One region of the Fictibacillus sp. 5RED26 genome, then DNA from elsewhere that is predicted to be linked to it. Evidence: riboswitches for the same ligand, from Rfam matches in the RefSeq annotation. Region 1 holds a riboswitch; each other region holds the start of a gene.
What was found. A riboswitch is a leader RNA that binds a small molecule or an ion and turns the genes downstream of it on or off. The one in region 1 is predicted to bind cyclic di-AMP.
Positions count from the first base shown of each region.

Region 2: another riboswitch for cyclic di-AMP. It lies ahead of IHV10_RS01120 (potassium channel family protein); the one in region 1 lies ahead of IHV10_RS03240 (hypothetical protein).
Region 3: another riboswitch for cyclic di-AMP. It lies ahead of IHV10_RS16285 (dicarboxylate/amino acid:cation symporter); the one in region 1 lies ahead of IHV10_RS03240 (hypothetical protein).

Region 1 covers NZ_JACZDU010000001.1:610,503-620,396, forward strand. The annotation lists gene IHV10_RS03215 (organic hydroperoxide resistance protein) at 42-464, opposite strand; gene IHV10_RS03220 (MarR family winged helix-turn-helix transcriptional regulator) at 619-1,059, shown strand; gene IHV10_RS03225 (DHH family phosphoesterase) at 1,253-2,437, opposite strand; gene IHV10_RS03230 (MFS transporter) at 2,669-3,952, shown strand; gene IHV10_RS03235 (hypothetical protein) at 4,004-4,252, shown strand; cyclic di-AMP (ydaO/yuaA leader) riboswitch at 4,534-4,680, shown strand; cyclic di-AMP (ydaO/yuaA leader) riboswitch at 4,738-4,889, shown strand; gene IHV10_RS03240 (hypothetical protein) at 5,122-5,535, shown strand; gene IHV10_RS03245 (hypothetical protein) at 5,559-5,696, shown strand; gene IHV10_RS03250 (HPr family phosphocarrier protein) at 5,774-6,049, shown strand; gene IHV10_RS03255 (hypothetical protein) at 6,073-6,180, shown strand; gene IHV10_RS23065 (potassium-transporting ATPase subunit F) at 6,189-6,257, shown strand; gene kdpA (potassium-transporting ATPase subunit KdpA) at 6,270-7,937, shown strand; gene kdpB (potassium-transporting ATPase subunit KdpB) at 8,064-9,894, shown strand, end outside.
Region 2 covers NZ_JACZDU010000001.1:199,738-209,631, reverse strand. The annotation lists gene IHV10_RS01125 (TrkH family potassium uptake protein) at 1-1,019, opposite strand, end outside; gene IHV10_RS01120 (potassium channel family protein) at 1,023-1,679, opposite strand; cyclic di-AMP (ydaO/yuaA leader) riboswitch at 1,819-1,974, opposite strand; gene IHV10_RS01115 (undecaprenyl-diphosphate phosphatase) at 2,053-2,835, opposite strand; gene cls (cardiolipin synthase) at 2,943-4,445, opposite strand; gene spoIIP (stage II sporulation protein P) at 5,015-6,166, opposite strand; gene IHV10_RS01100 (MarR family winged helix-turn-helix transcriptional regulator) at 6,362-6,829, opposite strand; gene IHV10_RS01095 (ArsR/SmtB family transcription factor) at 7,003-7,599, shown strand; gene IHV10_RS01090 (MFS transporter) at 7,601-8,848, shown strand; gene IHV10_RS01085 (NAD-dependent epimerase/dehydratase family protein) at 8,858-9,850, shown strand.
Region 3 covers NZ_JACZDU010000004.1:283,195-293,088, reverse strand. The annotation lists gene IHV10_RS16330 (3'-5' exonuclease) at 26-670, shown strand; gene IHV10_RS16325 (hypothetical protein) at 892-1,119, shown strand; gene IHV10_RS16320 (TrkA C-terminal domain-containing protein) at 1,236-1,937, opposite strand; gene IHV10_RS16315 (hypothetical protein) at 2,070-2,228, shown strand; gene IHV10_RS16310 (GDSL-type esterase/lipase family protein) at 2,317-3,057, shown strand; gene IHV10_RS16305 (Fe(3+) ABC transporter substrate-binding protein) at 3,406-4,473, shown strand; gene IHV10_RS16300 (ABC transporter permease) at 4,588-6,210, shown strand; gene IHV10_RS16295 (ABC transporter ATP-binding protein) at 6,210-6,923, shown strand; gene IHV10_RS16290 (hypothetical protein) at 7,130-7,324, opposite strand; cyclic di-AMP (ydaO/yuaA leader) riboswitch at 7,502-7,668, shown strand; gene IHV10_RS16285 (dicarboxylate/amino acid:cation symporter) at 7,837-9,072, shown strand; gene IHV10_RS16280 (hypothetical protein) at 9,229-9,894, shown strand, end outside.

The DNA.
Region 1 (9,894 bases):
AAATAAAAAAAGGACCAAAACAATGGTCCTTTTTGCCTCTATTATAGAAGTTCAGTTTTTAACTCAACGTCAATGTTGCCGCTTGTTGCTTTAGAATATGGACAAACACCGTGAGCTGTCTTTACTAATTCCTCAGCTTCTTCTTGTGTTACACCGTTAACACCTACGTTTAAAACTACTGCTAGTTTAAAGCCGCCATCTGTATCTTTTCCGATAGAAACTTCAGCAGTAACTTTCGATTCAATTCGTTTTTTGCTTTGACGCGCAACAAGGTTTAGTGCTGAATCAAAGCAAGCGGCATATCCTGCTGCAAATAGTTGCTCAGGGTTTGTTGCGTTTTCACTTCCAGATCCTCCAAGTGCTTTAGGCATAGCTAACTCATGATTTAGAACACCGTTATCACTCTTTACTGTACCTGCTCGTCCACCTTCAGCTGTTGCTTTTGCTGTGTATAATGCTTCCATTCCAAACACTCCTTTTGTGTAAAATTAAATTGTGTACAACTGAATAACTCGTAATCATCATAACGCATACTTTTTGTAGAGTCAAACAATTTAATTGTGTAAAACTAAATTGTGTTATAATGCAAGTACCCTTTATAAAAAGAAAGGAAACATCATGAAAAGTGAAACGTTAAAATTAGAAAATCAGATATGTTTTAAAATCTATACAGCAGAACGTGAGATTACAAAGCTTTATCGAGAGTTGTTAAAAGAACTCAACGTCACATATCCACAATACTTAGTTTTGCTTCTTTTATGGGAAAAACATTCATTGTCTGTAAAAGAATTAGGCCAGCGCTTGTTTTTAGATTCCGGTACTTTAACACCAATGTTAAAACGCATGGAGCTAAATGGTCTTGTTGAAAGAAAACGATCAGAACAAGATGAGCGCAGTGTAATTGTTTCTGTGACTGAAAAAGGAGAAGCACTAAAAGAAAAAGCGGAGTGTATACCGGATCAGCTTGTTGATAATATTCCGATGGGAAAAGATGAACTTACAATATTGAATAAAACATTGACAAGTATGTTAGAACAGTTGCAAGATCATTCAAAATAATAGACGAAAAGACGCTTAGCATTGGTTCTAAGCGTCTTTACAATTTTTATCCTAACTAAATCACAATTCTATTCACATGAATGATGTAACATAGATATTCGATATTCAGAGTCAATGGTTCAATGAAAATGATGACAAGTGATCTACAAAATTAAAATACCTTGGCAATTGTAGCCAAGGTATTTACTATAAATTAGTTATTGTTATTCGCTTCATCATCTCGCATTAACCAGCCCTCAAAATGGCGCTTCACGTAATTTTCAGCGTCTTGATAGCTTGCAAATGTTTCATCTACCGGATGTGTCTTATGTGTGATCAGCCATGTTTGATTATCTTCTGAATAGATCTTAGATACTTCACGATGATTGTTCACATATAAGCTGCCATCAGGATTTTCCTTCACGTTGTGCTCGTTCTTCGGTGCATCGATTCGTCTAGGTTGTTCATGGAATGCAGCAACAACAAACTTTTCAAATGCTTCAGAAGTCATGTTTCCGCCAGAAGCTTTTGGATGCCCGCCGCCGCCATATTGTTTGGCGTAGATCGAACAATCCACCTCTTCATGAATGGTACGAAGACCGATCCGTTTGTTAGCGATATTTAGAATCACAATCAAGTCTAAGTGAGGATTCTCACGATTGATCTCGTTCCCAAGCTCAGAGTGATAACGTTCGGCATGAAGAATACCAACCTTATACGTTTTCTCTTCAGATCCTTCGCCTAAAGACCAAGTATCCCAGATTTCGACCATCTGACGTTGTTTCTTTTTAATATAATCTGCAATATTTTCTTCTTCAAGATCCAGAATCGTTGTTTCTGTTTCTGAAAACTGAAAAGAATCACCTTTTAAACGATCCATGATCTGATCCTCAAATTTATCAGGAGGAAGGATAAAGAATAAGTCGTTAAGACGCTTAGCTTCAACTTTTTGGTCAAACCATTCCCACGTATCATATAAACGCACAAGTTCTACATATTCATCGAGCGCACCTGTTGGTTTAAGCTTACCGTTCTCGATCAAATATTCATAGAAAAGGGAAGTAGCACAAGTTAAACGTTCATCATCATAACGAACTTGAACATGCCCCCAATCAAACCCATTGAAATGAAGCGCTGTTGCATGGTGGTCGATCAGCTTTACTTTTCCACCTGCATTAGATCGTTCATCAAGTCGCATCATTAATTCTTCGTTAACCGCAATATCTGTAATGATAATTTCTGTTTTTCTTTCTCTCGGATTATCAAGCAGCATCTCTACACGGTCATTAATCGTTCCATGTGAACAATACGATATTTTACAGTTGTCTCCAAATGCTAGTTGTGCTAAATAACCGCATGATTTTCCGTCTAAATCGTTGTGTGAAAATAAATGAATCATGTTAGTATCCTCTCTATTATGCTCTCTGTCTAGAGTATCGTCATAAAGCATAAAGTTCAACCTTTATATCGTAGTATTCTTTTCATTTACAAATTCAGCTGATTTTAACACCGAAAACGGAATGAATATGCTAAATCATTCTTATGAAATTTCACAAGAATTTATTTACAATTGATGGCATTAGGTAGAAAATGGTAATGATGCAAATTATGTAAAGTTGGGGGTTATGATGTGAAGGAGTTTCTGAAAGTGTTTCAGAATAAAAACTTCAGCAAGCTGTTTTTTGCTGGTTTTACTTCAATGATGGGAAGTATTATAGGCGTTACAGCTTTTATGTTTTATTTGTTGGATAAGTTCGGTGAACAACCGTTTTATGCCACACTTGCAGAATTGATGTATTCTCTGCCAACACTCGCTGTTTTCTTTATCGTAGGGGTATTAGCCGATCGAATGGATCGTCAAAAAATCGCGCTTTATTGTGATTGGATTTGTGCAGGGCTGTGCCTCTTATTAATGGGTGCTATATGGCTAGACTGGATGCCTTTGATTTTTGCTATCTTATTCTTAAGAAGTGCAGTAGGTAAATTCTTTTTTCCTGCTGATCAAGCGATGGTACAAGGTGTACTCTCGAAAGAGGATTATGCAATTGCAGCTGGATTGAATCAAATGGTAGGTAGTTTATTTATGCTTTTTGGGAACATGATTGCCATTTTTATTTATTGGAGTGTAGGAATACAAGGAGCAATTGCATTTGACCTTGTTACATATGTTATATCAGCATTATTAATTATGAGTATGAGAGTTGATGAAGATGTTCGTCTGCCGAACGGACAACACAGGTTCAAAGATATTCGTGTTAAGATGGTATGGAAGGATTTTGTCGCGGGGTTCAATTACATTAAACAATCTAAGCTTCTACTTTCATTAATCTTTGGTTTTTTCTTGTTTGGTATAGTAAATGGTGGATTGTCAGTTATGCCGGCTTTTATCATGAAATATAAACTCGCTCCAGATAATTACGAGCAAATGATGATGTGGATGGGTGTCGTGTTTGGTGTATCTATCCTTACAGGGAGTGTTATTTGTTCGATGCTCGCTAAAAAGATCAGACTCTCGTATGCGATTGTTCTTGGTCTATTCGTAAGTGGATTGTCACTTGGTTTATGCGCCATCGCGCCAAATGTGTTGACATTCTTTATTTTTACAGGATTGGCTGGGTTTAGCATTCCATTAATCAATATTGGAATCGGTGGCTGGTTACCTAAGATCGTAGACCCTAAAATGATGGGACGTGTTCAAGGATGGATTACACCGATCAATATGCTATCTCACACCATGACACTCGGTTTAATCGCTGTGTTTTTCCCGAAAATTCTAACCGTAGAAATGCTGTTCTGGGTTGTGGGAGGATGTCTGATTCTTGTTGGACTATTCTACATGTTCACTCTACCCAGGTATGATATTGAAGAAAATGATAACAAAAATGAATTTGAATTAGAAAAAGTACCAGTTTAAAGCTGGAGATTATGGCGAAGCCCTTTTATAATGAAAAGCGGAGGGGAAGTCATGGCAACTTTTCAAAACGTACTATTCTGGATTTTTTTAATCTTACCAATTATTCTATTCTTTGTAGCTATAGCGAGAACTTCATGGGTGTTGTTGCTTGTTAACTTTTTTTTAGCTCTACCGATCATTTGGTTTGTGAGCTGGATTACAGAAAGTTATGGAGCTGTCTTTGTAGTGTTTGCGATCCATCTGTTCACAGGCGTATGGCTCTGGACTAAAAGACAGAGATTGGATTTTAGATCGTTTTAACCAAGCTAAGCAAAGTGAAATTTGCTTAGCTTTTTTATTTTTTTAAAAAAATTTAAGTTCAAAACTTGGATTTTTTTAGAATATTACAACTATTATTTTCTTTAAAATGTATCGAAAAATTGAGAAAGTAAAAGAAAAAAGATGATTTGTTTGTTTTTTGTTTCTTAAATAAGTTTATTTAATTCGTTTTTATACGAAATATGAATATTTTAGAGTTTTTAATGGATTTACAACGGCTGAAACCAGGAGTAATATATTGCTTATCGTAAAACTTTAAATTTTTTCCATGACCGCTGAATCCATTATTGGAACGGAGGAACCATCGGCAGTTCAGTTCTTCACTGCCAGGGGTGAAACTTATTTAAGTCGGGCGACTTCTGCCGTCCGAACCCGTCAGCTAACTTCGTAAGCGTGGTAGGAGAGGGAAGGTGAACATTAAAAAAGAGTAATAATAACAATTTTACAAATTATGATTATTATATCATGCGTCTTTATCGCTTAATTCCTAAGTTTAGGAAGCGGGGGAACCAATCGCAGGCCATTGCGTCTGCATGGGGTGAATCTCGAGAGATCGAGTAGGGCTACTCTCAAGCCCGAATCCGTCAGCTAACTCCGTAAGCGTACAGAGAGAGGCAACAAATTTCGTGTATTCACACGCTTATTCAAGTATGTGTAGAAGCCGCGAGAAGAGTTCCTCTTCCGCAGGCTTCTTTTTTGTTGCCTTTTTTTCACTATCCAAAAGTATAACTTGTCGGCACGATGGTTTTCGGCGTATTAACAAGTTTAAGACGATAGTATAAGTGCAACTAAGGCTGACATGAGAGGCTAGAAGTTAGCCTAGTTTTCTTTAAGAGATGGAGGGTGGAACGATGGAGAAATCATCTGGGAACGTGCTCATTATGTTTCCTGATCTAGTTTCAGATGTTTTTATTTCAAAACTAAGATTGTGTGAAGACTATCAATCTCTTGTTCTCTGTGTTCCTAACCGAGAAGAAGCAGAAAGACTCTCACAAGTTGGGTTTCAACATGTATATGTCATGAATTATGTTGACAAGCGTAAAGTTATCGAGATGGTAGGTCCTTTTGTTCAAAAAATCATTGTTGTTGAATCTGGATTTTTAGAATGCTGCCAAACGATTGAACTCATTCGCAGCATTTATAACATACCTGTTTATGTCATCAAATCAGACACACGGTATATTTCCAGAGTTTATAAGGAGTTAGGTGCAGATTACGTAATCTATAACAAAACCGGAAATATTCAATTCTTACTTTCTTCATAAAAAAAGAGCGGAGGAATTCATTTATGAGATTAAGTCCAAACGAAATTGAACAGATTTTGTTAAAAGCGAAAAGAGATCAATTGAATGCTTATTATGCAAGTGTGATTCAACATAGTCTCTCAAAATGGATCATACAAGACACGCTTAGAAGTAAAGGTTAAGCAATTACAGGAGGGAACCCATCAAAGAAAAGATGTTCCCTCTGTAAATCCAAACCAGTGATAGGCAGGGTGAAAACATGGGGACAGAGTCAGTTGTTTTATTGCCAAAAAGGTTGTCGATCGGACAGATCAATGAATTTGTCAATGCTGCTGGTTCTTTCGAAAGTGAGATTCTTTTCTTTTATCAAGGCATACAGATTAATGCGAAAGGCTTACTATCCGTTAATCTATTCTTTTTGTCACACTATTCAAGAAATCAAAACGAACCGATCACACTTAGAATTGAAGGTTGTGATGCTCAAGAGGCTATCAAAAATTTATCTCTAATGCTGAATGGTTACTTAGAACAATGAACTAATAAAAAGAAGGTGTAAAAATGTTAGATGTGATGATGGTTTTATTGATGGTAGGAATGCCTGTCTTAATGATGGGTCTAGCAAAATGGTCATCAAGTGTTGTTGATGAAGGAAGTGTAAATAAATGATGACTGTCATGTTTGGATTAGCCGTTTTAACAACGGTGTATCTTCTTTACGTATTATTGAATCCAGAGAAATTTTAGGAGGTTTTTCCGTTGTTAGTCAGTTTACTCTCTATAGCTATAACTCTACTTATAGCTCTTTTACTTGCAAAACCAGTAGGAATTTATTTAGCGAACTCGTTCAATTATTCGAATAAGAACAAACTCTTTTATCCTTTCGAAAAACTGATTTATTCCATTAGTGGAATGAAAAATAAAAATCAATCTTGGAAAGTTTATGCTTCATCAGTCATTGTGATCAATGCGATTATGATTCTATTAGTTTATTTAATCTTCCGTTTCCAAGGCAGTTTGCCTCTGAATCCGAGTAAGATAGCAAACATGGATCCAAGCCTTGCGTTTAACACAGCAGTAAGTTTTATGACGAATACGAATCTGCAGCATTACAGTGGTGAAAGTGGTTTATCCTATCTTTCACAGATGATTGGCATTCTTTTCATGATGTTTGTTGCACCAGCTACAGCATTAGCAGTAGCAATCGCATTCATTCGTGGGCTATCTGGCAAGTCTTTAGGAAACTTTTTTGTGGATATGGTTAGGGGTATCATTCGTGTGTTACTACCGATCGCTTTTGTAACAGGACTCATTTTCGTTGCACTTGGAGTACCGCAGACATTAGATCCAACGGTTACAGCGACTACAGTTGAAGGTGGAAAACAAAACATTGCAGTTGGCCCAGTTGGTTCGTTTTTATCCATAAAAGAATTAGGAAATAACGGCGGTGGATTTTTCGGAGTTAACTCAGCGCATCCGTTTGAAAACCCGAACGGGCCGAGCAACTTTATTCAAATCTTATTGATGCTCCTATTACCGATGGCATTACCGTTTACGTACGGAAAGATGGTTGGAAATCCAAAGCAGGGACGTATTCTTTTCGTTTCCATGACGATGATGTTTATTATGTTCCTTGGCATCTCCCTAAGTGCCGAATATCAAGGGAACCAAGCAATCAATGCTCTAGGTGTGCAACATGATCAAGGAAGCATGGAAGGAAAGGAAGTACGATTTGGTGTCGCTCAGTCTTCACTTTACTCGGTTGTTACAACGGCTTCAGAAACGGGGGCTGTTAATACGATGCATGATACACTGACTCCGCTAGGCGGATTAGTTACATTATCCAATATGATGTTAAATACCGTTTATGGCGGTGTAGGGGCAGGGTTTGTCAACGTCTTAATGTATGCGATTATTGGTGTTTTCTTATCTGGATTAATGGTGGGACGTACCCCGGAATTTCTAGGTAAAAAGATTGAAGGTAAAGAAATGAAGCTGATTGCAGCGACGTTGTTAATCCACCCGTTCCTTATTTTAGGAGCATCTGCTGTAGCTTTCTTTACACCACTCGGACATGAGGCCATTTCGAACTCAGGTTTTCATGGTATTTCACAAGTAATCTATGAATATACCTCTTCAGCAGCAAATAACGGCTCTGGTTTTGAAGGATTAGGAGATGCGACAAACTTCTGGAATATTTCTACCGGAATCGTTATGTATCTTGGAAGATTCTTTTCCATTGTAACGATGCTTGCAGTTGCAGGATCATTGGCTGTAAAACGAACCGTTCCAGAAACGATCGGAACGTTCAGAACAGATAACGGGCTATTTGCAGGTGTGTTTATTGGGGCTGTATTTATTGTTGGGGCTTTAACATTCTTCCCAGTATTGGTATTAGGCCCGATTGCCGAATATTTAACATTATAGATGCTGTAGAGAGGTGAATGAATAATGGGTGCTCAAGGCTTAAGGACCAAAAAAGAATTATCTCAGTACGTTCCTCCAAATAAAGGTGGGAACGGCCCGATGAAAAAGAATCGTGAGGAAGTACAAATGAATAAAACAATGATGAATAAAGAAATCGTGAATCAGGCGATAAAGGAATCTTTTATTAAACTAGATCCAAGGGTAATGATTAAAAATCCTATCATGTTTGTTGTTGAAATTGGTTTTGTAATTACATTATTATTAACCTTTTTTGGAGACCAAACTCAAGTTGGTTTCAATATTGCTGTAACCTTCATTCTGTTTATAACCCTCCTGTTTGCAAATTTCGCTGAAGCAATAGCTGAAGGAAGAGGGAAAGCACAGGCTGATTCATTAAAGAAAACGAAAAAAGAAGTTTATGCAAACCTTGTGCTTGAAAACGGTAAACACAAAAGAGTTTCATCAGCTGATCTTCGTAAAGGAAACATCGTTATTGTAAAACAAGGTGAAATGATTCCAGGAGACGGTGAAGTCATATCTGGTCTTGCCTCTGTTGATGAGTCGGCGATTACAGGAGAATCAGCTCCTGTAATTAAAGAAGCTGGCGGTGACTTTAACTCCGTAACAGGAGGAACACGTGTAGTAAGTGATGAAATTAAAGTACGAATTACAGCAGATCCAGGAGAATCATTCCTTGATCGCATGATCTCCCTCGTAGAAGGAGCGAAGCGTCAAAAAACACCGAATGAAATTGCGTTAAGTACTGTTTTAACGAGTTTGACACTTGTTTTTATGATTGTAGTTGTAACACTTCCATTCTTTACAAAGTATCTAGGTTTTGACATACCAGTACCGGTCTTAATCGCATTACTCGTTTGTTTGATTCCGACAACAATCGGTGGACTTTTATCCGCGATCGGTATTGCTGGAATGGACCGTGTTACGAGATTTAATGTAATCGCTATGTCTGGTAAAGCGGTTGAAGCTGCAGGTGACATCAATACGATCATCCTAGATAAAACGGGGACGATTACATTCGGAAACCGTATGGCAAGCGAATTTGTACCAGTAGGATTCGATACGAAAAAATCAGTTGGGGAATGGGCTGCCATCAGTTCATTAAAAGATGATACACCAGAAGGTAAATCCGTTTTGGAACTCATGAAAAAAGAACACTTATCGTTTGATCAATACCTTGGTGAAGATGGAGAATTTATTGAGTTTAAAGCCGAAACGCGAATGAGCGGAATCGACTTAAAAGATGGAAGAAAAGTACGAAAAGGAGCGGTAGACGCAATTAAAAACTGGGTACTTGCAACTGGTGGAGAAGTGCCACATGACCTTGAAGAAAAAGGAAACCGAATTGCATCTGAAGGTGGAACGCCGCTGGCAGTAGCTGTGGATCAGCATATATACGGACTGATTTATTTAAAAGATACCGTAAAGCCTGGAATGAAAGAACGTTTTGAACAGTTACGAAAAATGGGAATCAAAACGATCATGTGTACAGGTGACAACCCATTAACAGCTAAAACAATAGCAAGAGAAGCCGGCGTGGATGACTTTATTGCTGAAAGTAAACCAGAAGATAAAATCGCTGTAATTAAGCGTGAACAAGCAGAAGGAAAATTGGTTGCGATGACTGGTGATGGAACGAATGATGCACCAGCACTTGCACAAGCGGATGTTGGCCTTGCCATGAACAGTGGGACGACTGCAGCGAAAGAAGCTGCCAACATGGTAGACTTGGATTCCGATCCGACGAAAATTATTGAAGTGGTTTCCATTGGGAAACAATTGCTAATGACTCGTGGTGCGTTAACAACATTCAGTATCGCGAATGATATTGCGAAGTATTTTGCCATCATCCCAGCGATGTTCATGCTGGCGATTCCTGAGATGGAAGTACTCAATGTCATGAGGCTTGGCTCACCGATGTCGGCCATACTGTCTGCGT
Region 2 (9,894 bases), 410 kb from region 1:
GTACTTTCTTTCCCTTTTAAGAAAGCTGCAACCGTAAAAATAATAACAACAAACGTGGTCAGCTTTATCCCTCCACCAGTAGAGGTACTTCCTGCCCCAACAAACATTAAAAGAATCATCAACAAGGATGTATCAGGATTTATGGCTGTCATATCAATCGAGTTAAAACCTGCTGTTCTCGGTGTTACACCTTGGAAATAAGAAGCCCAGAATTGCTCAGCACCTGAAAGCATTCCAATGGTCTTAGGATTATTAAACTCAAATAAGTAGAAGAACAAGATTGCCACAATATTAATAATCAAAGTAGAAAGCAACATCACTCTTGTATGAAGAGAAAGTTTTTTCCAGCTTCGGCTCACCCATATATCAACCAATACGGTAAACCCAATTCCCCCTGTTATAAACAGAAACGATATGACGATGTTCACCATCGGATCTCCTACATAACCCATTAGACCGTCAGACCACAACGAGAATCCTGCATTGTTGTATGCCGATATAACATGAAAGATGCTATAGTAAATTCCTTTACTAACACCAAAGTCTGGAACAAGCCTTAGTGATAGAAAAAAGATGGCGATAATCTGGATGCTGATTGAAAATACAAACAGATTTCGAACTAACCGGATTACCCCGCCTATAGAAGGCTGGTTGAGTGCTTCTTGCATCAGAACACGTTGTTTGATGGATATTTTCCTCCCCATCATAATAACGACTAATGAAGCAAATGACATGACCCCAAGTCCTCCGACTTGGATTAAGAACAAGATGACGATCTCACCAAAGAGTGTGAACGTTGAGCCAGGATCAACAGTAGCTAAGCCTGTTACTGTTGCTGCTGAAGTTGCAATAAAAAAAGCATCTACCCACGATAACGTTTTTTCATGGGCAATAGGAAGCTTTAACAAACACGTCCCAACGAAAATAAGAAATAAAAATAGTAACGCTAAAAACTGAGGAGGGTTTAATCTAATTGGGTTGTGCAAAAAACGTTTATGCTTTCTAACATGTAGTGCCAATGCTTACACTTCCTCATCCTCAAAACGATTTAGATCTTCGTTACGACCGATCACGACAAGTATATCCCCATATTGAAGAGATACATCAGCAATCGGTGAAACGAGTATCTCATCTCCGCGTTTGATTGCGACGATATTACATCCATAGCGTGCACGAACATCTAGATCTGTTAGCGTCCGATTCACTAGCTTATCCGTTACACCTATCTCAACAATACTGTGTTCATGCGATAGCTCAATAAAATCAATAATCTTTTCAGAAGATATGAGTTGAGCAACGCGAAGCGCCATATCACGCTCTGGGTGGATAATACGGTCTGCTCCTAGCTTTTCCAACACTTTATGATGATAGTCATTCTGTGCTTTTACCCATACTTTTTGAACGCCTGCTTCTTTTAAAAGTAAAGTAGTTAAGATACTTGCTTGGATGTCTTCACCGATCGAAACAATTACCTGTGTAAAATTTCGGATTCCTAAAGACTTCATTACGTTTTCATCCGTAGAGTTAGCTTGAACAGCCTGAGTAGCTATTGTTGCAAACTCATTTACTCTTTCCATATCTTTATCTATAGCTAGAACATCATAGCCCATCGTCGCAAATTCTCGACAGATGCTGCCTCCAAAACGTCCTAAACCAATTACTGCAAACTGTTTTTTCATTATGGTCTCCCCTTAAAATCCATGAAGTTTTTGCTTCGTTGTTCTCTAGCCTTGCTGGTCAAGAGGTATATAAATTTAAGTAAAAAAACGCAAAAAAAGACCACACAAAGAAGCGGGTCCGGTTTTCCACCAAATTGACCTCTCCAGTGACATGACGCTTACGGGGTTAGCTGTCGGATTAGGGATTGGAGTATCCCTTTTTGCAAATAGAGCAAAATTCACCCCAAAAGATTGGTTCCCCCGTTTTACAGTAGTTTCACCATAAAAATAACTGTAAATTCAGCGATCTAAAGCCTGCTAAATTTTGAATTACATATACTGTAATCCTCTATCTTTTAAAAGTCAATCCATTTTTTTAGTGTTAACAAATACTTTACATTTTACCTGAAAATTGAAGGATCAATACTACTATTCCAATCAACCAAACATAGACAGCAAATCCTTTTAACGTACCGGTTTGAAGGAGTTTGATCATCCACTTTACAGCCACATATCCAAATAGAGCCGATGCTAAAGTACCGACCAATAAGGCTGAATAAGAGATAGGTGGATGTCCACCCGTAAATAGATCTTTTGACTGCAATACTACTCCTCCTGCGATAGATGGTATGGATAATAAAAAAGAAAAATAGGCCGCTGCTTTTTTATCGATCTTGCAAAAGAGCGCTGCTGCAATCGTTAGTCCTGATCGTGAAATAGCAGGAAGAATAGCCGCACCTTGAAACGTACCGATCACAAGTGCATCCCTTATTGTTATATCTTCAATCCCTTTATATCCATTTCGCTTATAAGAATCCGCCCACCAAAGCAAAAAACCTGTAATTAAGAACTCCCATCCAACCGTGATCCCGGTTTTTGAGATCTCTTCAAAAAAATCTTTAAATGCTAGTCCTATAACAGCGGTTGGAATCGTTCCAGCGATAAGCAGAACTCCCGTTTTGCTGAGTGGTCTTTTTATAACTTCTAAGATTTCTCTCCAATAAACCGTCATCACAGCAATAAGTGTTCCTATATGAAGCATGCTATCAAGAAACAACCCGGCTTCTTCTAGCTGAAACACTTGCCTGCCTAGAAGGAGGTGTCCTGTAGAACTGACAGGCAAAAATTCTGTTATCCCTTGCACAATGCCTAATATTAAGGCTTCGAGCCAATCCATAAAAAAAACCCCCTCAACTTTCATGGTCTCGTACAACCTATTCATGAGGAGGATTTTCTATTCTAGTTTTTTGATATCAATTTAGTGTTACTAACGAGCATTTGTGATTAAAGTACACCTGAGAAGAGACGAGCAAACGATTCCTTTGTTCGTTCCCACAAACCTCTTTTGTAAAACTCTACGGGCTTCACTTTTATAGATTCCACCATGTCTTCTTGATATTGTTCTACAAGATCTGAGACAGATGATGTATTCAGCAAGAATACGTTCACTTCGAAGTTAAGGTGAAAACTTCTCATATCCATATTAGCTGTACCGATTGAAGCAGTATCGCCATCAATAATGATTACTTTTTGATGCAGAAATCCTTTTTTGTAGGAATAGATCTCTATTCCAGAACGCAGTAGCTCTGGAAAATAAGAGCGCGTTGCATATTGCGTCAAGAATCCATCATTAATCTCAGGAACCAACAAACGGACCTGGACACCTTTTTTTGCTGCCACTCTTAAAGCCGTTCGAATCGCTTCATTAGGAACAAAATATGGTGTTGCGATCCAGATCGATTTCTCTGCACATGAGATCAAAGAATAGAATAGATCACTCATGATTCCAAGCTGAGTATCAGGACCACTTGCCACCACATGAACAGTACCATCCCCTTCAGCGGGGTATGCTCTTGTAAGATGATTATCTTCTAAGAGATCTTCTCCACAAACATATTCCCAATCCATTAAAAATATGGCATGAAGAACTTGAACAGCTTCTCCTTCCATAACCATGTGTGTATCGCGCCAAAAACCAATCTCCGGATCTTCTCCTAAATACTCAACGCCTACATTCAAGCCCCCTACAAACCCAACCTTCCCATCAATAATAATAATTTTACGATGATTTCTGAAATTAAGCTTTTGATTGAAAAAACCATATCGAACAGGTAAGAATGCTTCAACGAGAATTCCTGCTTTTTTCATTCTGTCGATATCATATTGCTGAAGAGACAGACTTCCTATCCCATCAAACAAAAATCTAACTTTCACGCCTTCATTCGCTTTTTTTATTAAAAGGTCAATAATGTCTTTACCAAGGCGATCTGAACGAAAGATATAATACTGAATATGTATATACTCCTTGGCTTCTTTCAGCCTTGCAAAAATTTCAGGAAACGTCTCTTGACCATTCTTTAAAATTTTCGAACTCGTTTTTCTGTTCAAACGCGTAAGTGTGATGTGATGAGCATGCGTTGCAAAGCACTGCTGATGTCTTTTCAAATCACTAAAGTCCGGCTTTTCTTCTTGTTTAGATACCCTGATCCACTCGTCTCTGTCTTTTTTTCGTTTCGATTTAAAAAGGTGGCCTTTTAAATAAAGCTGTCCAGAATACAGGTAGAACATATATCCGATAAACGGAAATAGAATTAATACATAAATCCAAAGAAGTGTATGTTGAGCTGTTCTGTTCTCGAGCATTAACGAATAAATCGTATACAGAATCACTGCGATGTAAAGGAGCCCAAATACCGTTTTGATTATCACATATCCTTCTGCAAAGAAAACGATGTATAAACAGACAAGTAACAATAGTGTGAGGAAAAATTCCCATATTCGTTTCATGCACGTGCTCCTTTTTTACCAATCTTCTCTTTCTCTCTTTATTCCCTTCCCCATGTAATTAAAACAAGGGGCTCTTCTCTTTTTATACCATTTTTTCTTAGGATTTGCAGAAATCACGACTGTTATGAAATTAGGTATTGTTTCAATCATTCGAAATGGTTTTTTTGTGTACGCATTGGGTTGATAGACAGACGCTTCGGAAATTTGCGTGGCCGATCGGTGGTGAATTTTGAATTGGACAGATTATTGGGTGGATCGGACAGATTATGTAACCAATCCGACAGATTAATCTTCAAATCGGACAGATTCACTAGTCAATTGGAAAAATTACCGTCATTAACAAAACGGCGCCCATGCATAGACTCCTCTATAGCACTTACTGTCGACTTTGACGAAAATACTGTCCACTCTTTAAGTTTTACTGTCCACTTCTGATGATTTACTGTCCACTTTTGTAAGTTTACTGTCCACTCTGCTATTTTTACTGTCCACTTTAATTTTCCGCAAAAATAGAAACACATAAAAAAGCTCCAGAGGTTATCACCACCTCTGGAGCCAGTCAACATTCTTTATTCAGCTTTCGCTCCATTTTCTTTCCAGTAGTACTCTGCCACAGCATCTGCCACCGCTTCTGCACTTCTATACAGCTCGTCCATGTTGTTATCCACTCCGCCAAACTCAATGAGTAAAGCATGGTCAGAAAGGTCTTGATTATAAACACCATTTCCTTGAGTCTTGTTTTTTCCAATAACCCCACGGCTTAATCCAGGGTATTTTTTATCTAAGATCGCGTTGATCTCTTGTGCTGCTTTTTGGTTCTTCTCAAAATTAGGATTCGCTTTACCGATAACGAATAAAGTACGCGCATAGGACTTACCATTAATTTGTGTTGTTGTAGACTTTCCTCTCATAGAATCTCGATGCAGATCAAAGATTAAATCAATATCATTGTTGCTCGCCATCGCACTTTCAACTAGTGTACGTGACATCGGATAACTCTTTCGATAGTCTGTGTTATTTTTCCTCAAAAGCTCCGTCATGTTTGTCATATCGACGGATGTACCGATTCCTCTCGCCTCTAATTCTTCCCCTAGCTTTTTCCCTACCATCGTGATGTTGACTTTAGAATGAATAGCATGATCAGGATTTGTTACTCCTTTTAAGTGAGGTAAGAACGATTCCCAACTGTGCGAATGATAGATATAAGCAATTTTCTTTCCACTCGTTGTTTGACCTGGTGGGTTCTCTGAATCAGATGGATCAGGATCTTCTAACCGCTCGATATCTTGAACTTCCGCTTCCTCACCACTTAATAGAAGTTCCATCGGTGGTGGTGACTCATACGCTAAGTTTGTATAATCCGTTCCTTCCCCAGCAACAATGATTGTTGAATCATAGAGCGCAAAGCCAGGAAGTTCGTTTCCTAACAAACTTCGGATATCACCAGGCTTGATGCTTGTTGTTAATTCGAACAATACACTTGATAATGCAGGCGGTTCACTTTCTTTTGGAAGCTCTTGCGTGAAATATCGGTTTTCCCAACCTATGAAATAGACAAGTGCTTCTCCAGAAAATTCCGTTAACCACTTATGCATGGTTGATGAACTCAATCGATATTTGTGCTCAAAGGATGTGATGAAGCTAGTGGCAACGACAATAAATAGCATGGCTCCAGCAAGTAATAATGGTAAACGCTTCATATTCAATTGCGGGGTGAACATGTATAGCCCTCCACTTCTGTTAACGTTTCTATCACATCCTATGCAGCTAATCATTTAAATAGAATCCAATCTATGAAAAAATAATAGAGACTTATCTTCCTTGGCTTACTAATGCTCTTTTAATCTGAAGGTTTGTTTATGAGTGAGGTCTTTAGGAAGAAATCGAGGTCTTGTCCATAAAAAAAAACCAGTTCTTCAACTGGTTTGTGATGTAAGGACGATCTCGTCTGGGTTTGAATGATTTCCGCTAGCTAGCTTTTCATAAATATCAATAAAAATACCTAATTCCTCTGGAGATAAGTGATTCAGATAGCTACTTATTGAATCAACTCTCTCATTTTCAGCCTCTCGTAAAATTTCGTGTCCTTCGTCAGTAATCTCTAAATAAACAATACGACGGTCAAGGTCACTACGGTAACGACTTACAAATCCACGCTTGTACAAACGATCCGCACCAACAGTTATCGCACTCGGTTTTACACCCATATAGTCAGCCAATTTTGAAACGGTCCATTTATTTCTGATACACAACGTCTTCAAAAGTACAAACTGTGTTTTCGTTAACTCCTTCTCTATAGCAATCTCCGGGTGTAAACGCTTTGACACAATGTAATGCACCTTCTCCAATCTCTCCACATAGGACTTCAAATCCTTATTCCCCATACTATGAACCTCCAGCCTCTAAGTTGTAATGCGAGTATTATACTAACATTATACAAGAATTTTCATAACATTTGAACTATTATTTACAAATAATGTGTAAAAGAGTTGACGACCAGCATATAAATAGGATATATTACGTTCAAATATATTTGAACGTTTCAGGAGTGTTGAACATGCAGGAAATTTATCATATTCGGGAAGTTGAGCAGTTAAAGGTTATCTCTGACCCCTTTCGCATTAAAATCCTTTGGGAGATATTAGAGGAAGCAAAGACTGGAAAGATTTTATCAGATCTACTAGAAGTCCCTGCACCAAAGATTCATTATCATTTAAAAGAACTTGAACGCGTTGGTTTAATAAACGTTGAAAGAACAGAAGAAAAGAACGGCATTATACAAAAGTTCTACAGACCAGTTGCTCATTCATTTTCAATTGCCGAAATATTGCCCGATCAACGGCATGCAGTGAAAGATGAACTCTCCGATGCACTGAAGGAGAATATATTAGTTTCTTTAGAGAAAACAAAGTCTATGGTGCGCAAATTAGATCCTGAAGTACTAGCTTATACAGATTCTCCTCTTAAATTTGGTTATAGACATGTAAAACTTTCTTCTGATCAAGTAAAACTTCTACATGACAAAGCAAAAGAAATATCAGACTTAATTTCAGAATTTAAAAAGAACGAGAGTGACGATGGTGAGATCTATCATTACTTTATGCTCTCCTTTCCTTTGAAAGAGACACCGTATCCGGAAGAGGAGCTCCAGTAAGATGGCCGAAACAGTAGCTGTACACCATAAAAGTGAAAAAGAGTCCCTATTCAAAAAGCGTTCCTTTTTATTCATATGGGCGATAACAATCTGTTCTTCTTTTTCAATCGCCATTTTTCAATTCTCACAGAGCTGGTACGTCGTAAAGACTCTAGACAAAGAAGCTTCACTCGGCATTGTATTTATTGCAGCCAACGTTCCTCGTATTTTATTTATGGCTATCGGCGGCGTTCTAGCAGATCGAGTCAGTCGAACGAAAATTTTATTCGTCGCTAACTTTTTAAGAACCCTTTTGTTAGTTGGCTTGTTAATCATGCTTGCAACAGGACATCTCTCCCTCCTATCGTTTATCATTTTCGGTTTGTTTTTTGGAGCACTCGATGCTTTCGTCTGGCCTGCAAACGGATCACTTCTACCTAATGTTGTCGATCAATCTCAATTAACACGTGCAAATTCAGTTATTCAGACCACCCAACAAAGCTCACTAATCCTTGGTCCGATGATCGGAGGGCTTCTTGTTGCAAGCAGTGGAGGATATATGCTCTCGTTCGGTGTACCTGCTGTGATGCTTCTACTCGCTGCCATTCTTGCTTCTTTGCTAAATGTCCCTGCAACCATTAGTTCAAGCACAGCAAAACCAAGCATGTGGCAATCTATAAAAGAGGGAATTGATGTAGTTAGACAATCCGCTTTTTTAAAGGCGCTCTTTCTTAGTACGATATTTCTAAATGTTTTCGTCATCGGGCCTTTGATGATGGGCTTGCCGATCTTCGTAAAAAACGTGCTCGACGGAAACGCACTTGAATTTAGCTTTATTGAAGGAGCTATGGCTCTAGGCATGCTGATTAGCTCCGTTATCATAGGTATCCTAAACGTTAAAAAAAGACGCGGTCTGATGGTGACGGTCTCTTTATTCGCCATGAATATTTTCTTTTTCTTATTTAGTCAAAGTTCCAGCCTATATGCTTGTATGTTGATTATTTTCTTCATTGGAATTACGTTCCCCGCAACCAATATTCCGCTAATTTCAGCGGTTCAGTCTTCTGTAGATAAAAACCTACTAGGAAGGTTGATGGGATTGCTTACCATGGCAAGCATGGGGCTCGCTCCATTATCACTTGCAGCCACATCACTGCTCATCTCTTATGGATTTTCTATTGAAAACATTATGTCAGGAGGTGCAGTATCTTTAATTGTTGTTAATCTTTTGATCATGTGGAAACTTCCTGCTTTACGAAAAATGGAATAGGTGGTGTAGATGATGAAAGTCTTACTTATTGGCGGCACTCGTTTTTTAGGAAAACATGTAGCAGATTCTTTTAACAACAATCATCATGAAGTAACTTTGTTTCATAGAGGGAAAACAGCAAAAGAAGGTGTAACTGAAAACGTTCATGAGATTATCGGTGACAGAGATCTCGATCTGTCCTTACTTGAAAATGGGTCATGGGACATTATCGTTGATACGTGTGGTTATTTTCCTAAACAAGTTCGCAGATCAGCTGAAGCACTCCATAAAGAAGGAACTTTCTACATTTTTGTTTCTTCCGTATCTGTTTATGAAGATCAGTCCGTTCGAAACATTACGGAGGACTCAAAAACGGCTGAACTTACTGATTCTAATATCACTGAGGTCGGTGAACATTATGGTGCTCTTAAAGCAGCTTGTGAGCAAGAGGTGTTAGATGTATTCGGTAATAACGCTTTGATCGTTCGTCCTGGCTTAATCGTTGGGCCATATGATTATACGGACCGTTTCACTTATTGGCCAGCTAGAGGTGTTCGAGGGGGCGAAATTTTAATTCCTGAGATGAAAGATCCGACCGTTCGATTCATTGATGTTCGCGATTTAGCGAATTGGATTGTAAGAATGGCTGAAAACAAGGAAAATGGAATTTATCAAGCTGTCGGTGGCGTGTATGATTTCAATGAGGTTGTTCATAAATGTCTTATTAGTCAAGAACACTCAACAATAGTACCTGTTCCCGAAACTTTCTTATTAAAGGAGCACGTCGGCGAATGGGTCGAGTTGCCACTCTGGATCTCAAGTGAAGATTATCGTGGTTTGGATTATGCGGATGATTCGAAAGCAATAAACAAAGGCTTGCTTTTTAGACCAATAGAAGAAACGATAAAAGATACTGCTGATTGGTCTCTCAGCCGAAACTTAAAACCAGACGATTGGAAAGCCGGCCTAAATCCTGATAAAGAAAAGACGCTTCTGAAAAAATGGAATGAAAAAGTGAAGTGATATTTTTGAACTTAACAAGCCATATTATTTTCAATAAATCTAAA
Region 3 (9,894 bases), on a different contig from region 1:
AATGCGGAAGGGCAGGTGGAATGGGATGCAGTATATTGTGTATGATTTAGAAATGACAAACCGGCTCTCAGAGATTATTGAGATAGGTGCCATTCGAATGGTCGAAGTTGATGGTGAGCTTAAAATTTTGGATACGTTTCAATCATTCGTTCAACCTAAAATGGATAAGTTGAATACACGAATTACGAATCTGACTGGTATCACCAAAAAAGATTTGATTTCTGCTCCTGTTTATACAGAGGCAATTGAAAATTTTAGATCCTGGATCGGCGTAGAAGAATATTATCTTTGTTCTTGGGGACCAGAAGATAAGTGGGCACTCATTACTGATTCAACTTTTCATAAAGCAGATACGGATTGGATCATCAACCATAACGATCTGCAATTTCATTTCAGTATGCTCCACGATAGTGAAAAGGGATTCCGTTATGGGTTGTCGCGTGCACTCCAGGCAATGGAACTTGTTTATGAAGGATCTAAACACAGAGCACTAGACGATGCCATGAATACAGCTAGAATTCTCACAAAGATATATAGAAAGATCAAATTTGTAAAAAACCCGACTTCTTTTTTAGAATCAAAGCTTTTTGAGCCTGAAAAATTAGTCTATAAAACAAAGTCTGAAGTGAATGAGTCTCCCTTTGCTTCCTTATCAAAGTTATTTAACTAAAGTAATTTTAGTTTTAAATGTAAACTTTTCAATGCAAACAGTTAACCATTAAGACGAGGATAGGACTTATTCCCTGTTTATTCGACTTCCTTCGACATAAATGTATAGGTATTATAGGGTAAAATCCATAAAAAGTAAGATATGTCGTCATTTGACGAATTGTTTTTGTAGGAAAATGACCTTAGTTTCGATAATAATAGTAAGCGTAGGGGGTGTTGTTGGTGGATACTACATATTACATAACCAATAAAAACAATCAGTTGTTGGAACTTTTGAACACGATAGACCATTGCTTGACAGGTGCAAGACTTGAGGAAGTGGATTCAATAATCAAATTAAAAGAAGAATTGTTAGCAAATGATGGTATACATATAACTCCAGAGCAAATTAATAATATTATTTCCTTACTGTTATCATTTGTCCCTAATACAGTCAGAGAAGTTGGTTAATTGAGAATCTCTTCATAAAGAGGTTCTTTTTTACTACCTAGAGTTTTATTCGCTCATATATTTTGCTTTCAGGGGGTAAAGTCGTAAAAAAAATAAGAAGTGAAAAAGATCACTTCTTATTTAGATTCCTCTACTTCTTTTTTTGATTTCAATTCATCCATTTCATTCTTAAATCTTTCTTGTAGACAACTTTTGTGACCATATAGGACCAACATGTCTCCTTCTTGTATTTTTGTCGTATAACTATCCTTTCGTACTGTTACGTCTCCTCGCTTTATAAATAAGACAATTAGATCATCTTCTGTTTGAATGACGTCTTTTAATTGTTTCCCCATAATCTTAGAATCTTTATGTATAGGAATTTCTACTACAACATCATCCTCTTCAAAATACATAACATCTCTTAAAGGAAGATCTGCTAAGTTATAGCTTTTTTCCATGTGACTCTCAAAAGAACGTTTCATGTATTTTTTTAGTTTAGGTACGCTTAAGATTAAATATAAACTGATGAGTACTAAAATAATGATTCCAAGTTCGATCGAACGAAATTCATCTGATAAGATGCTGCTTATCGATGAGATGATAACCGCTAATGAAAAGACTCCGAACAAAATGAGAAACGTACTTAAACGTCTGCGTACCGGATGCTCCAGAATCAACTCTGATTCTCCTGTCGTAAATCCAGTGGCTGTAAACATTGAGATGACCTGGAAGCGAGCGATTTCTTTTTTAAGACCAGTTAACGTGAATAACAGAACGTTAATTTCAATCACAATTCCTATGATGGCAAAATAAAGCAAAGTGAATAAAAAACCCACAAAGGCACCTCCGTTAAAATTCTTCTCTACCTGTATACCCTTATTTTCTATTTATATAGAGGAAATAAAATATTTTATTCGTTTCATAAACATATATAGCCCCTCATATAGTTTGGTACAGGAGGGATGTAGATGATAGGTTTTCTTATTACCTTAGTGCCCGCAAGTCTATTGTGTGGAGGAGTTGCTATGTTGATTCATACATTCGTGAAAAAAGATTCATATCAATACGATCAAGAAAATCTTTGGGAGGATACATCACTTACATCTGAAGATTATCGTTTGAAATAACAAATTAACACATTCATTACTTGATATTTTCCCTCGTTATGGTAAAAAGTAATATAACAATAACTTGTAACAGAATCGAGGATTTGATGTGCGGAAAGTATCAAAAAGATGGTTAATTGGTGGTACAGGACTAGCCCTCATACTATTCCTTATCTTTCAATTTTATGGAGAAACAGAAGGGGCGAGCGATACACAAACTCTGAAGGTCGTTGCCCTTGGAGACTCATTAACGTATGGAGTTGGTGACCCATCCAAAACAGGCTATATCGGAATCGTTAAACGAAATATTCAGCAGCAAACAGGCAGAAATGTAATCATTAATAATTTTGGGATCAGTGGACAGCGTTCCGACCAATTGTTAAGACAATTGGATAATGGAGTCGTGATCAAGTCATTAAGACAAGCAGATCATATCTTTGTTTTTATAGGCACAAATGACTTTCGTCACGCTGCCGGTTGGAACTTTCGCCAGTTGCCTCAGCAAAAATTAATGCTCGGAAAAGAAAAGCTAAGAAACAATTTAACTAAAACACTGACAGTGGTGAGGGAAAACAATTCGTTTGCACCGGTTTACGTATTAGGTCTTTATAATCCTTATTTTGGGAAAGAATACGATCCCACAGCTGCAGAGAGTATTAAGACATGGAATGAAGCAATCGTTGAGGCGAGCAAAGAAAGCACGCTTACAAAGTATATCTCCACATTTGAACTCTATGAAAACGTTGAGAAAGAACTGTATTTTTCTGATTCTATACACCCTAATAGAAGGGGATATAACAGATTAGGAAATTGGGTTTATAACCAGTGGAAACCTTTAAACCAGGAATGATCTCTTAGAAGTAGATACTTCTAAGAGATTTTTTTTGGTTTTTTTTAATTGCTTCTTTTGGATAGAACCATCCTTTGAGAAAGTAGTTGTTTTCAGGTTCCAGGGCGAACGGTGAGCGTCGTTTGTGAGTTTCGTTTTTTATAAGTATTACCTCCGAGCTTGTCCGAACCTGATACTTGGCATCTTTCACTCCAATCAGCTCTTAAAGGAGATTAGGATTTGAGAGCAATAATCCATCAGAGAAAAACATTTAAAAAAACGGTTGACTTGAGAATGATTATCATTATAATTAAAAGTGAAGTTGATAATCGTTTTCAATTACTTATACATAAAAGGAGTAACTGACATATGTTTAAAAAGAATCTTTTTACGGTTGTTACAATGGTCCTACTAGCTGCTTTAGTCTTAGCAGGCTGTGGTAAATCAAACGAGGGTGCGAGTTCGAATAATAATGAGACAAAAAAAGAAGAAGTAAACCTATATACAAGTCGTCACTATGAAGTTGATGATAAAATCTTTGCTGATTTTACAAAAGAGACAGGAATTAAAGTCAACCTTATTAAGGGTAAAGAAGATGAGTTGATCGAGCGTCTTACAAGAGAAGGGAAAGCAACAAAAGGAGACCTTTTCTTCACATCTGATGCTGGACGTTTACACTGGGCAAAAGATAAAGACCTCTTACAGAGTGTAGAAAGCGAAACTTTGAATAAGAATATTCCTGATAATTTAAGTGATAAAGACAATCAATGGTTCGGTCTAACAAAACGTGCACGTGTTATCGTATATGATCAGAAAAAAGTAGACAAATCAGAACTATCTACTTATGAAGCGTTAACTGAAGACAAATGGAAAGGTAAAGTACTGATCCGTTCATCAGAAAATATTTACAATCAATCATTAGTATCATCCTTTATTTCATTAAACGGAAAAGATGAAGCGAAGAAGTGGGCAGAAGGGATCGTTAACAACATGGCTCGTGATCCACAAGGTGGTGACAAAGACCAAGCGAAAGGTATCGCTGCTGGTGAAGGTGATGTTGCTATCATGAACTCCTACTATTTTGGTCAGATGTTGAACTCAGAAGATCCTGAAGAAGTGAAAGTTGCTAAACAGCTGAGTGTGTTCTTCCCTAACCAAGAAACAACAGGAACGCACATCAATATTAGTGGTATAGGTGTTACGAAACACGCTAAGAACAAAGAGAATGCTATAGAATTAATGGAATATCTGTCTAGTCCAAAAGTTCAAGAAGTATTTGCTGAAGCCAACTACGAGTATCCGGTTAATAAAGAAGTAGAACCTTCAGAGCTTTTAAAGTCTTGGGGTCCGTTTAAAGAACAAGATCTTAACCTTTCTGAGTTAGGTGAAAACAATGCAGATGCTGTTAAGATTATGAATGAAGTCAGCTGGAAATAAACGTTAATATTTTGCCGTATCACGATTTGTGATACGGCTAATTCCATGTAAAACAAACAACAAGAACAATGCTGATGAGTAAAGAAGGTGAATATATTGTATTTCATTCGAAAAATGAGATCACAGTTTAATAGTTGGGCTTTGCTTAGTGTGATTTTTTCTACTTTAATCCTTTTACCGGCTTTGCTCATCATGGTTCAGTTATTCGCTGAGAGTAATGAGAATTGGGAACACATTAAAGAATTCATGTTGAAAAATTATATCGTAAATTCCGTGACACTCGTTGGTTTTACTGGTCTTTTCACAGTGCTGATCGGTGTAAGTGCGGCATGGCTAGTTTCCGCCTATAAAGTTCCTATGCATCGGTTCTTTAAGTGGGGTCTTATCCTCCCACTTGCGATTCCACCATACATTGGGGCCTATACGTACCATGGTATTTTAAATTATACAGGCGTCATTCAGACGTCACTAAGGAACCAGTTTGGTATAAAAGTGGACCAAAAGTTCTTTGACATCATGAACATACCCGGTGCTGTTTTTATCTTTACGATGTTCCTATATCCATATGTATATATCATCACAAAAAGTTTCTTAGAAAATCAGTCATCATCACTGATTGAGAATGCACGGTTGCTAGGAAAAGGCTCGTTCATGACATTTATACAAGTCGTCCTTCCTGTGTCACGTGCAGCGATCGTTGGTGGAGTTAGTTTGGTCATTCTTGAAGTTTTCAATGATTACGGGGTAGTAAAGTATTTTGGTATTCAAACATTTAGTACAGCAATATTTCAAGCGTGGTTTGGGATGGGAGATATCTATTCGGCTATCAAGTTAGCGGGTACTTTGATGTTTATCGTAGTTTTGATCTTGATCTTAGAAAAAGTAATAAGGGGCAGGAAACAGTATAGCTATTCCACTTCAAAAGTCCGCCCGTTACAACCTAAAGAACTTAAAGGTTGGAAAAAGTTCGCTGTGCTTAGTTTTTTCATCTCTTTATTTGCTCTAGCTTTCGGAATTCCTTTCATTCAGCTTATACATTGGGTGTATATGACTTATGACGTTATTTTAAATACTGCTTTTGTTGACTTGATTTGGAACTCGGTCTTTGTTGCTTCTATAGGTTCAGTTCTTATCATTATCGTCGCTCTAATTATCGCCAACTTTAGTCGTCTATCAAAAGGTTGGATGGGGAAGCTTTTTTCAAAAATAACGGTTTTAGGGTATTCGATTCCTGGAGCTGTAATTGCAATAGGTGTATTGACCTTATTTCTCTCACTAGACGAAAAGGTATTCACGTTATATGAATGGTTAGGGTTAGAGCCAACTCTTGTGCTGAGCTTAAGTATTAGTATGCTGATCTTTGCCTATGTGGTCCGTTTTCTAGCAGTTGGTTTTAACTCCATCGAATCAGGCTTTGATAAGGTAGGAACGGTTTTCACAGAAGCTTCTAGGACATTAGGTATGTCGGTAACGAAGACGTTTTTTAAAGTGGATATTAAGATGATTAAAGGTGCTATTGCTGGTGGTTTTATCCTTGTTTTTGTAGATATATTAAAAGAGCTGCCTCTTACTCTTATCCTTCAGCCTTTTAATTTTTATACGCTAGCTACCAAAACATTTCAATACGCAAGTGACGAACGTATTCACGAAGCCTCTGTTTCATCAATGGTGATTATTTGTATAAGTGCACTTTCCATCTTCTTTTTACACAGAGTTTTAGAAAAGGAGCCAAAATAATGTTTGTTCAAATCAAAGACTTAGCGTTTCATTATAAAAATTCGCGTAACCCTTTGTTCGAAAATCTTTCTTTAAACTTTAATCAAGGAGAAGTTTCGGTGATCTTAGGAGAAAGCGGAAGCGGGAAAAGTACGTTACTTCGTCTTATAGCAGGACTAGAGGTGCCCTCAAGAGGATCGATCCTCATAGATCAGGCTGTCATGAATGATACATTTCGTTTTGTTCAGCCAGAAAAACGTGGTGTAGGTTTGGTTTTTCAAGATTATGCTTTGTTCCCTCATATGACGGTTGAAAAGAACATAAAATTTGGCTTAACGAAAATGAATCGTAAGCAGAAGCAAGCACGCATGGAAGAATTATTGGCTATTGTGGGAATGGAGGACTATGCTTCTCGTTATCCTTATGAATTGAGCGGTGGACAGCAGCAGCGTGTTGCACTAGCTAGGGCTATGGCTCCAAATCCATCTTTGATCATGTTTGATGAACCATTTAGCAATCTCGATTCTAAGCTTCAACTACAGATTCGGGATGAATTACAGGAAATTTTAAAACGTACGGGGATCACTTCTATTTTTGTAACTCACGATGAAGAGGATGCTCGTGCCATAGGGGACAGGATCATACTGATGAACAATGGAAAGATACAGGATGAAGGGCGTCCAGAAATGGTATTGAAGAGGAATAAAGAACAATTATCACTCGCATACGTATAAAAACAAAAAACCGGGATATCCCGGTTTTTATTTTTGGCTGTTTTATAAAGAATTGTTACTAATAGATCTTTTTGAATTTGCCTATATAACTGTTGATTGGAGTGGTAAAGTGACACGTATGAATGTTGTTCACGCCTGCCCCATGGAAAGCGAGCAGCCTGGAACGGAAATCCACACTTCCAAAAGAAACTATGTTTTAAACAGCCTTATTTTTTAAATTGAGTATCTAATTTACCGTTCATATCGATTAAAAATCCGATTTCTCTTCCTAATAATTCACCTAATTCTTTTGCTTTCTTTTCGCTTTCGTTCTTTATTTGTTCAATCGTAAGTTCACCTTTTAATTTGGATGCTCCAACGATTATACTTAATTCACCTTTTTCATAAAATACGATTTTCATTTACAATACCTCCCTGAAAAATAGAACCTTATATATAATTCGTTTTTTTCTATATGCTTATGGGGTAGAAGTGAGAATATGGAAAAACATTCATCATGAAACAATTAATTGGAATAAATAAGCATAGTGAGTATTCTTGACAAAAATTTATGTATGTTGATAAAATTAGAGCATATTATATATGATTCGCTGAATTCGGATGTTCTATTCCATAGAATATCTTGAAGCGGGGGAACCACGATATGGCTTATAAAGCCTAGGGATGAATTTGTGCATACACAAAAGGGACAACTCTCAATTTCCTAATCCGACAGCTAACCTCGTAAGCGTTTTTGGAGAGAGAACTCTATACATGGGCTCAGTCTATGTGTTGCGGTGTATTCCCACGGAAAATCCTCTCTATTTTCGGTGGGTTTTTATATGCAACAAATAGGGCATGTATTAGTATAAAATTTCTTCATCGTACTGCACACTAAATAGTGAGAAGATTTTAACAAAGGGGGTACTTTATTATGAAATTGTCTACAAAAATTTTAATTGCACTTGCACTTGGGGTTGTCGCGGGATTAATTCTTAATCTAGCTGTACCAGATGCTTTTTCAACACTGGATAAATACGTTTTAAAGCCAGTCGGGACATTATTCTTAAACCTTATTAAAATGTTAGTTGTTCCAATTGTTTTTTTCTCAATCGTACTTGGAACTGCGGGATTAGGTGATCCGAAGAAACTTGGAAGAGTGGGTGCCAAAACGGTTGGGTTCTTCTTAGGAACTACAACAATTGCGATTACGATCGCGATGGCTTTAGCGCTTATCTTTCAACCAGGTGTAGGGGACTTTAAAACAGAAGGTGCTAAGTTTGAGCAACAAGAAGCGCCAGCAGTTACGGACACGTTGCTGAACATTATTCCTACTAATCCAATTCAATCGATGGCTGAAGGAAACATGCTTCAAATTATCGCGTTTTCCGTATTTGTAGGATTTGCTTTAACGATGTTGGGAAGCAAAACAAAAGGTATTATGGATTTAATTGAACAAGGTAACGACATTATGATGTATCTTGTAAACCTAATTATGAAATTTGCTCCATATGGTGCTTTTGCATTGATTGCTTCAGCGGTAGGAAGTCAAGGAATGGATGCTATCAAAGCGATGGGCTTATACATGAGCGTAGTTATTTTAGCTTTATTCATCCACTCTGTTGTCGCGTATGGTGGTTCAATTGCTCTATTTGCAAAGAAGAGCCCGCTCTGGTTCTTTAAAGGCTTTGCGCCGGCAATGTCAGTTGGATTTAGTACTTCTAGTTCAAATGCAACACTTCCAATCTCAATGAAAACAGCTCAAGAGAATTTAGGTGTTCGAAAATCGATAAGTGGTTTTGTACAGCCGCTTGGTGCAACGATTAACATGGATGGAACAGCTATCATGCAAGGTGTTGCGACGATTTTTATCGCTCAAGTATACGATGTTAACTTAGGTTTAACACAGATGCTTACTGTTATTTTAACGGCAGTGCTTGCTAGTATCGGTACAGCTGGTGTTCCTGGAGTTGGATTGATCATGTTAGCGATGGTATTGAACTCTGTAGGATTACCTGTCGAGGGTATTGCCTTAATCCTAGGTGTTGATAGACTTCTTGATATGCTTAGAACAGCTGTTAACATCACTGGTGATGCTGCTTGTGCTGTAATCGTTGATAAAGGCGAAGACAAACATCTTGGGACTCGTGAACAAGAAGTTAGTGCATAAATAATCACTTCAAAAGGCCGCGGTGTATACATATACCTGCGGCCTTTTTGTATGCCCATTTCCCTAGTTTACAAATGTTGAGTAAATAAATGTAAGCACTAATGAAAAATCATGGTAAAATAAGAAGATACTTAATGAGATTTCGGAGTGATCTTCTTGGAAAAATGGCTAGAGATACTAACGCTTGCAGCAAAGATCCTATGGGTACAGATTCAAACCGCTATTAATCCTATCATCGAGTTAACAGAGAGCGCGATGAACTCTTTTTGGTTTGTCTTTTCACTCACGATCATCACAGGCTACGTATTACTAAGGCTTGTACAGAATGCAATTACTTATTATCAAGCTCATAATTTTATTCACAGAAAAATGAATAACGAACCCGCTAGTGATATAGAATTCACCCTATTTATGAAATCCCTTTGGAAGAAAGATCGATCTAAAGGTTTAGTGGCCAATGCCAAATCAGCTAAAAGCAGATACCTCCAGTTCAATGCTCAAGAACGTTTATCCATCCAGAACTACTTGCAGCATCGACTGAAATTTTTACGTACGAACCAGCCATTGTTCATCTTGGGAGCTGTTGTGATTGGATTGCTTTCAAGTATAACAGTGAATGTTCTACCGATCGAGGCGGCTGCGCTTACTGCGGAAAATGTATTGAAAACAACGTTGTTCATCCTTTTCTGGTTGTTCATTATGCAAGCAAAATACGTTGCTATGAAAAAACAAACGTATCATCATCTAGCATGGATGCAAGATACCAATCGGACAACAGCGGTTGATTACATGCGGGAAGAGGATGTTACGGTTTCAACGAAC